2 regions of the Streptomyces sp. NPDC005492 genome follow, and region 2 is predicted to be linked to the other one. Evidence: riboswitches for the same ligand, from Rfam matches in the RefSeq annotation. Region 2 holds a riboswitch; the other holds the start of a gene.

Region 1 (4,421 bases), on a different contig from region 2:
TCCTGGGTGCACGAGGCGCTCGCACGGTTGTCGCCGGCCGACCAGGAGGTGCTGCGGCTGACCGCCTGGGAGGAGCTGGGTGTGGAGGAGGTCGCCGTCGTCCTCGGGTGCGGGGAGCGGGCCGCGGCCATGCGGTTGCACCGGGCGCGGCGGAGATTGAGAGCGGAGATCGACCGGCTCGCGGTGCTGGGAGGGGCGGGGCGATGATCACGTGTTCCGCGGCGCCGTCGTGGCTGCTCGCCCAGCTCTCCACGCCCCTTCGGATCACCGTACTTACCCCATCCAAGGACCACCGGCATGACTGACGAACTCGAACTCCTGCGCAGCGCCAACCCGTTCACGGCCGACGGCCCCCTCTACGGCGACGGGCCGCTCGACCATCACCCAGAGCGCCGGCTCAACCAGTTGCTCCACGAACGTCGGACCGGGCGTCGCCGACTGCTCTGGAGCCTCATGGCCGGAGTCTCCGTCGTGACGGCCGTGTGCGCGCTGTTGCTGAGCGGACCGAGCAGCACTCCTGCCGTCGCGGCCCCCCGCCCACTCGTGGTGCAGGCCCACTCCACCCCCGTGTCCCTGAACCAGCTCGCCGCACTCGCGGCGGCGACCGCGGCCGACGGAACTCCCGTACTGCGCAAGGGAACTCACGTGCACTCCTGGAGCCTCGGCATGTCCGACGACAAGCCGCCGGTCACCTTCCCGGAGGAGAGGATCGTGCGGTGGAAGGCGGACGACACTCATACCGAACGGATCGTCGAGGACGGGCATGTCCTCAAGGACACGACGTATCCGCCGAGTTGGAGCGACGTCCCGCCGGAGTCGTCGCCGCCGCACGACGTCGCGGGACTCCGCTCGTACCTCCAGGAGACGGCGAACAGCAAGACGCCGCTGACCACCCCCGAACTCCTCGACGCCGTACAGGAGTTGCTGGACCACTGGACGCTCGGCGCGCGTGAGTCGGCGGCGTTGGCGCGACTGCTCGCGGGCGTGGACGGGCTGCGGCCCGTGGGGGAGGTGACCGACCGGCTCGGGCGGCACGGGGAGGCGTACGTGTATCAGCAGTCCGCGACCCGCCGGATGCTGATCATGGACCCCGCCACCGGCGCCGTCCTCGGGCTGGAGACCACCTTCACGAAGGACCAGCCCGAGTACGGCGTCAAGGCCGGGGACGTCATGGACTACAGCGCGTGGCTGCGCTGATCACACTCCGAGTTGCCGGACGGCGGCGTCCACCGTCTGTTCGAGGAGCGTGGCGATCGTCATCGGGCCGACGCCGCCCGGCACCGGCGTGATCAGCGAGGCGCGTTCGGCGGCGGACTCGAAGTCGACGTCGCCGACGTTGCCCGCGTTGTACCCCGCGTCGAGCACCACCGCGCCCGGCTTGATGTCCTCGCCGCGGATCAGCCGGGGCCGTCCCACGGCGGCGACCACGATGTCCGCCTCGCGGACCGCCGCCGACAGATCGCGGGTGCGGGAGTGGCAGTAGGTGACCGTCGCGTCCCGGGCCAGGAGCAGCATGCCGGCCGGCTTGCCGAGGATCGCGCTGCGGCCGACGACGACGGCCCGCTTGCCGGACGGGTCGACGTCGTACTCGTCGAGCAGCCGCATGATGCCGCCGGGCGTGCAGGACACGAAGCCCGGCAGCCCGAAGCTCATCGTCGCGAAGGACGCGAAGGTGACGCCGTCCACGTCCTTCTCCGCCGCGATCGACTCGAACGCGGCCCGCTCGTCGATGTGTTCACCCATCGGGTGCTGGAGCAGGATGCCGTGCACGGTCGGGTCGGCGGAGAGCGCGGTGAGGGTGGCGACCAGTTCGGCGGTGGTCGTGGCGGCGGGCAGTTCCACGTGCCGGGACTCGATACCGGCCTTGCGGCAACGGTTCTGCTTCATCCGTACGTAGGTGACGGAGGCCGGGTCCGCGCCGACCAGGACCGTCGCCAGACAGGGCGCCGTACCGGTGCGCTCCGTGAGGTCGGCGGCCCTCTTCGCGGTGTCCTCGACGATACGCCGGGCGAGCGCGGTGCCGTCCATGAGTCGTGCCTGAGACATGATCCACTCCTGAGCTGGTTGACCAATCGCCCAGGCGCACGGCATCGACTCCGCGTGGGCCGCTCCACGGTGGTGCTCCACCTCAGCGCCAGTCACGACCCACGAAGGCCTAACCGAGGGCTCCAGGGCCGTCAGGACCCGCTCTCCGAGGGCGGTGCCGTCGGGTCGACGCCGGCCAGGAAGCCGCGGGCCTGAGCCGCCAGCCGTACGGCTCCGATGGCTTCCGCCCAGCGGGCGACCTCCGTCGCGAGCGCCCTCGCCCCGGCCTCGTCGCCGGAGTCCCGGGCCAGTACGGACAGCAGCAGTAGCTGGGAGAGGGTGCCGGGGACCATGCCGGCGGCGGCGCCCAGCGTGGTCGCCCGGCGCCAGCGGTCCAGGGCGCGAGCGTGGTCACCGGCGTCGTGGTCGTGGTCGCCGAGATGGCGCAGGGCCTCGCGGGCGAGCAGGGGATCGTCGCCCGACTCGGCGGCGCGCAGCGCGGACGCGTAGTGCGGGGGTGCGCCCGGCAGGTCGGCGAAGTGGTTGTCCGTGATCAGGCCCAGGTACATCTCCGCCCAGCCCCGGCGCCCCTCGTCCGGCGCGCTGTCCCGCAGCGCCTCCGCCTCGCGGAGCAGGGACGCGAGGGCCTCCGGGGCCTTGCCGACGGGACCCAGCCGGAGCCGGCCGTCGACGACGAGGAGTCGGCGGTAGGTGTTCCGCAGCCGGGCGAAGTCCAGGTCCCAGTCCCCGTCCGGGAACTCCTTCGCGGCCGCTTCGATGCGCGCCCCCGCGGTGTCCGTACCGGCGAACCAGTCCTGTTCCAGGGCCACTTGGGCGGCGGCACGGGCGATCTGCGCACGGGATTCCGAGTCGTCCGTGCCGCACGAGTCCAGGAGGCGGGAGGCGCGCTCCCATCGCCCCGTCACGCTCAACTCCTGTGCTGCCGCCACGAGTTCTTCGACAGGGACGACCGTGTTCGCTGAGGATGTCATGACGGGGAAGGTAGTTACGCGAAAAACCATCCACAAGAAAACTACTGCGGGAGGAAACTGGTGGAGGACTCGGTCGACCGGCACGTGGCGCTCTGGGCGAAGGAACTGGCCTGGATGGACCCGGTGAAGGAGGCGATCTTCTTCCGGCTGGCGATCCTGGCCCGCCACGCCGGTCGGGCGCGACGGGACACGCTCGACTCCGACGGGCTCAAACAGTGGCAGTACAAGGTGCTCCTCGTGCTGCGCAGGCTCGGGCCGCCGTACGAGACGAGTCCCTCCCAGCTCGCCGAGCTGCTCGGGCTGACCCGTGGCGCGCTGTCCGCGCGGCTGGGGCCGATCGAGGACGCGGGGCTGATCGCACGGACCCATGAGACGGCGGACCGGCGGCGCGTGCGGGTGCGGCTCACCGACGCCGGGCACGCCGTGTTCGAGCAGCACATGGCGGCGGAGGAAGCGGGCGAGCTCGCACTGCTCGCAGCACTGAGCCCAGCAGAGCGGCGGACGCTCGCAGACCTGCTGCGGAAACTGGTGCTCGCCGTCGAGTCCCGGTAGCCGCCCCGGGTACCGTACTCGCCGAAAAGGTCCAGGTCAGACGGGTGTTGACCCGGACCCTCGGCACCAGCCTCGCTATCCGTCCCATGCCTGGATCATCGTCTGCCGGGTGATCTTGCCGTCGTTCAGCAGAAGCATCGACTCGGCGAGGACCCTGGCCCCGTCCGGGTACTGACACGACTCGCTGTAGGCGACCCGGTCCCCTTGAACGACGCACTCCTCCAGCTTGTGCGTCATGTCGCGGCTGTAGACATCGGCGAGCATGGCGCCGATCTCGTCCCGGCCGTGCAGGACTTTGGGGTTGCTGGGCTGGGTCTGGTGGTCGACGACGTGGATCTCGGCGTCGTCCGCGTAGAGCGACAGAAGTGTCGCCGCTGTGTGATCCTCAATGCCCCGGCGCAGGGCTTCGGTGTCGAAGCCGGGGCCTGCCGCGGTACCCATGGTGACCTCCTCGGAGGGCCGCGACCCGAACAGGAGCGAGCCGCGAAGCGCCTCTCCTACGAGACTCCTCCGCCGCGCCGGGCTCGGCAAACCGAACGGCGCGCTCCGCCTGACGGGTGAGCGGCGCCCGGCGCCCGTGTCCGCGCGAGGACCGGCCGCGTTGCTGAAAGCATGATCTCAACACGACGTATTGTCGCCGCCGTTGGTCTCGCCGTCGGGGTCACCGCCCTCGCCGCGCCGATGGCGAACGCCGCCGACGCCCCCGCCTTCAAGGACGGCAAGATCAACCCGGTCGCCCTGCTGGACTCGCTCGCGGTGAGTGAGATCCCCGCCGAGTACCAGGCGCGGGTCCCGCGGGTCGCGGACCAGATGAAGGCGCTGAACCGCCTGAACGACCTCCAGCAGCTCCAG
Region 2 (4,421 bases):
GTCCCAGCATCGCCAGCCCCGCGCACACCACGCCGACGGCCGCCCACTCCACCCCGCTGAGCCGAACTCCCAGCAGCCGCGCGGCCACCACCGCCGTCACCGCGAGGCTCGACGCCAGGGCCGCCCCGACCGCGTAGATGGGAAGCGAGCGCAACGCAGCGATCTGGAACACGAACCCCAGCCCGTCCAGCCCCAGCCCCGCCAGATACCGCCACTGCCGCAGCGCCCGCAGCAACAGCGCCGCGTCCCCGCCCCCACCCGTCGTCGCCGCCCGCGTGGCGACCGCCTGCAACACCGTCGCCGTACCGAAGCAGATCGCCGCGCCGAGCGCGCACACCATTCCAAAGAGCACAAAGTGACTCTAGGGGAGGGGGGATCGCCGTGGTCCGTCGCGGGTCAAGAGACCTGGCGGGTCAGGAGATCTGGCGGGTCAGGAGATCTGGACGCCCAACACCGCCCGCAGTTGGGCCAACCCCCAGTCCAGGTCCTCCTCGCTGATCATCAACGGCGGCGCGATCCGGATCGTCGACCCATGGGTGTCCTTCACCAGGACGCCCCGGCCCATCAGCCGCTCCGAGATCTCCCGGGCCGTCCCGACCTCCGGGGCGATGTCGACCCCCGCCCACAGACCCCGTCCGCGCACCGCCGTCACCCGGCCCGTGCCGGTCAACTGCCACAGTTCCCGGTGCAGATGCCCGCCGAGCTCCGCGGCCCGCGCCTGGTACTCGCCCGACCGCAGCATCGCGATCACCTCCAGCGCCACCGCACACGCCAGTGGGTTCCCGCCGAACGTCGACCCGTGCTCCCCGGGCCGGAACACCCCCAGCACCTCCGCACTCGACACCACCGCCGACACCGGCACCACCCCGCCGCCCAGCGCCTTCCCCAGCACATACATGTCGGGCACCACCCCCTCGTGCTCGCACGCGAACGTCCGCCCCGTCCGCCCGAGCCCCGACTGGATCTCGTCGGCGATGAAGAGCACGTTCCGCTCCCGGGTCAACTCCCGTACCCCCGCCAGATATCCGGCCGGCGGCACCAGCACCCCCGCCTCGCCCTGGATCGGCTCCAGCAGCACCGCCACCGTGTTCTCGCTGATCGCCGCCCGCATCGCGGTCGGATCCCCGTACGGCACGATCTCGAAGCCCGGCGTGTACGGCCCGAAGTCCGCCCGCGCCTCCAGGTCGGTCGAGAAGCTGATGACCGTCGTCGTACGGCCGTGGAAGTTGTTGCCCGCCACCACGATCTTCGCGCGCTCCGAGGGCACCCCCTTGACCTGGTACCCCCACTTACGGGCCGTCTTCACCGCGGTCTCCACCGCCTCCGCGCCCGTGTTCATCGGCAGCACCAGCTCCATGCCGCACAACTCCGCCAACTGCTCGCAGAACGCGGCGAACCGGTCGTGGTGGAACGCCCGGGACGTCAGCGTCACCCGGTCCAACTGCGCCTTCGCCGCCTCGATCAACCGCCGATTGCGATGCCCGAAGTTCAACGCCGAATACCCGGCCAGCAGATCGAGATAGCGCCGCCCCTCCACGTCCGTCATCCACGCGCCGTCGGCGGTGGCGACGACCAACGGCAGCGGGTGGTAGTTGTGCGCGCTGTGCGCGTCGGCGGCGGCGATGAGTGCTTCCGTACTGGTCACGGCGTCTCCCGGGGTGAGGGTGCCCCCTTTCCTATCCTCGCCCGCATGGTGGACGTGGGAGCCGCACCGTCCGGCACGCCCGGTAGGCTGACCGGCGGGCCGTGACTGGCGCGCTGGGATGGGACCGACCATCAGGGAGCGGCCCGAGCTGGAATGTGTGCCGTGCGCCTGGGCCGTACCGTGAACGCCGAACGCCACGTCCGGAGGTCCCCATGCCCGACAAGTCCGCGCCCCTCTCCCATGAGTCGACCGCCTTCCGCGCCGCCCTCGACGTGATCCGTGCCGTCGAGCCGCGGGTCGCCGACGCCATCGGACAGGAAGTCGCCGACCAGCGCGAGATGCTGAAGCTGATCGCCTCCGAGAACTACGCCTCCCCGGCCACCCTCCTGGCCATGGGCAACTGGTTCAGCGACAAGTACGCCGAAGGCACCGTCGGCCGCCGCTTCTACGCCGGCTGCCGCAACGTCGACACCGTCGAGTCCCTCGCCGCCGAGCACGCGCGCGAACTCTTCGGCGCCCGCCACGCCTACGTCCAGCCGCACTCCGGCATCGACGCCAACCTCGTCGCCTTCTGGTCCGTCCTCGCCGACCGGGTGGAGGTACCCGCCCTCGCGAAGGCCGGAGTCCGCCAGGTCAACGACCTCTCCGACGCCGACTGGGCCGAACTCCGCCAGGCCTTCGGCAACCAGCGCATGCTCGGCATGTCCCTGGACGCCGGCGGCCACCTCACCCACGGCTTCCGCCCCAACATCTCCGGCAAGATGTTCGACCAGCGCTCCTACGGCACCGACCCGACGACCGGTCTGATCGACTACGACGCGCTGCGCGCCCAGGCCCGCGACTTCAAGCCGCTGATCATCGTGGCCGGCTACTCCGCCTACCCCCGTCTGGTGAACTTCCGCCTCATGCGCGAGATCGCCGACGAGGTCGGGGCGACCCTGATGGTGGACATGGCGCACTTCGCAGGACTGGTCGCGGGCAAGGTCCTGACCGGCGACTTCGACCCGGTCCCGCACGCCCAGATCGTCACCACCACCACCCACAAGTCGCTGCGCGGCCCGCGCGGCGGCATGGTCCTGTGCGACGACTCCCTCAAGGACCAGGTCGACCGCGGCTGCCCGATGGTCCTCGGCGGCCCGCTCCCGCACGTCATGGCCGCCAAGGCCGTCGCCCTCGCCGAGGCCCGGCAGCCGTCCTTCCAGGACTACGCCCAGCGCATCGTCGACAACTCCCGCGCGCTGGCGGACGGCCTGATGCGCCGGGGCGCCACCCTCGTCACCGGCGGCACCGACAACCACCTCAACCTGATCGACGTCGCCTCCTCCTACGGCCTCACCGGCCGCCAGGCCGAGTCGGCCCTCCTCGACTCCGGCATCGTCACCAACCGCAACGCCATCCCCGCCGACCCGAACGGCGCCTGGTACACCTCCGGCATCCGCATCGGCACCCCCGCCCTGACCACCCGCGGCCTGGGCACCGCCGAGATGGACGAGGTCGCCGGCCTCATCGACCGCGTCCTGACCACCACGGAGCCCGGCACCACCAGCAAGGGCGCGCCGTCCAAGGCGCAGCACATCCTCGACCCGAAGATCGCGGACGAGATCTCCCACCGCGCCACCGACCTCGTCGCCGGCTTCCCGCTGTACCCCGAGATCGACCTCGGCTGACGAACACGCCGACAGACGCGCTCTGTTGAGTCGTCAGAGATCGGCGACGCTCACAGATCGATGAGCTCCTGTCGTGGTTCCTCGCGCGGCGGTCCGGCCTCACGCCGGGCCGCCGCGCGGCGTATCAGCAACGTGCCGCCGACCCCGACGGCCACGCCCGCCGCCGCCCACCAGAAGGGTCCGGCCAGGTCCGCGGATTTCCGCCCGCCCGCGACCGCCCCGGCCGCGCCGGGCCCTCCCGCCCGCTCCCACCGGTCGAAGGCCGAGCGCGGCGCCCGATGCCAACGGATGTCGTCGTCCGCCACCGCCGGAGCCGGGTCCGTCCGCACCCACGGTGTGCCGTCCGCGGCCACGAACAACTGGTCCTCCCGCTCCACGGCCACATCACCGCCCGGAGCCCGGCTCGTCCGAGGCCAGCCCCCGACCCCGCTCAGCCCCCACACCACGGTGATCCGCACCGCCGGATACCGGCCCGCCTCCCACTCCGGCGACACCGGCTCCGTCCCCGAGTACGTCGGCTGCAACAACGCCCACAAGCGGGCGAACGACGACTCCCCGGAGCGCGCCACCTCGGTCCGGCCCGTGCCGCCCGCCACGACCATCGCCAGATCCGGGAGGTCCGGGCGAGGTTCCTGCGTCCGCGCCCGGACCTGGTCGTTCCCGGCAGCCTGATCCATTCCGGCCGCCTGGACCTGAGCCGCCCCTGCCAGAACCATCAACACCGACCCCGCCACGAGACACCCGCCCCGCGCCCCGGCCCGTCCCTTCCCGCGTGCCATCCGTCCCCCTCCGTCGTCCTCCGTCGTCCTCCGTCGTCCTCTGCGTCACATCGGTTCCGAACGAGTTCCGGACCGGTTCCGGAGTGGGCCCCAAGACCTGAGAGAATGGTGAACATGGCCTTTGACCGACCCCGCGTGCTCTCCGGAATCCAGCCCACCGCAGGCTCGTTCCACCTCGGCAACTACCTCGGCGCCGTCCGCCAGTGGGTGGCCCTGCAGGAGTCCCACGACGCGTTCTACATGGTCGTCGACCTGCACGCGATCACGGTCCCGCAGGACCCGGCGGACCTCCGCGCCAACACCCGGCTCGCCACCGCGCAGCTCCTTGCG

Evidence for each region. A riboswitch is a leader RNA that binds a small molecule or an ion and turns the genes downstream of it on or off. The one in region 2 is predicted to bind ZMP and ZTP.
Region 1: linked by a shared signal. The riboswitch ahead of ABZT04_RS08840 (bifunctional 5,10-methylenetetrahydrofolate dehydrogenase/5,10-methenyltetrahydrofolate cyclohydrolase) and the one ahead of ABZT04_RS05470 (glycine hydroxymethyltransferase) in region 2 are both predicted to bind ZMP and ZTP.

Annotation. Positions count from the first base shown of each region.
Region 1 is NZ_JBEXDX010000004.1:390,012-394,432, reverse strand. It holds gene ABZT04_RS08850 (sigma-70 family RNA polymerase sigma factor) at 1-207, shown strand, start outside; gene ABZT04_RS08845 (CU044_5270 family protein) at 298-1,197, shown strand; gene ABZT04_RS08840 (bifunctional 5,10-methylenetetrahydrofolate dehydrogenase/5,10-methenyltetrahydrofolate cyclohydrolase) at 1,198-2,046, opposite strand; ZMP/ZTP riboswitch at 2,068-2,152, opposite strand; gene ABZT04_RS08835 (hypothetical protein) at 2,178-3,017, opposite strand; gene ABZT04_RS08830 (MarR family transcriptional regulator) at 3,078-3,569, shown strand; gene ABZT04_RS08825 (nuclear transport factor 2 family protein) at 3,645-4,010, opposite strand; gene ABZT04_RS08820 (hypothetical protein) at 4,182-4,421, shown strand, end outside.
Region 2 is NZ_JBEXDX010000003.1:89,798-94,218, forward strand. It holds gene ABZT04_RS05460 (hypothetical protein) at 1-340, opposite strand, end outside; gene rocD (ornithine--oxo-acid transaminase) at 431-1,645, opposite strand; ZMP/ZTP riboswitch at 1,737-1,826, shown strand; gene ABZT04_RS05470 (glycine hydroxymethyltransferase) at 1,858-3,312, shown strand; gene ABZT04_RS05475 (hypothetical protein) at 3,363-3,989, opposite strand; gene trpS (tryptophan--tRNA ligase) at 4,206-4,421, shown strand, end outside.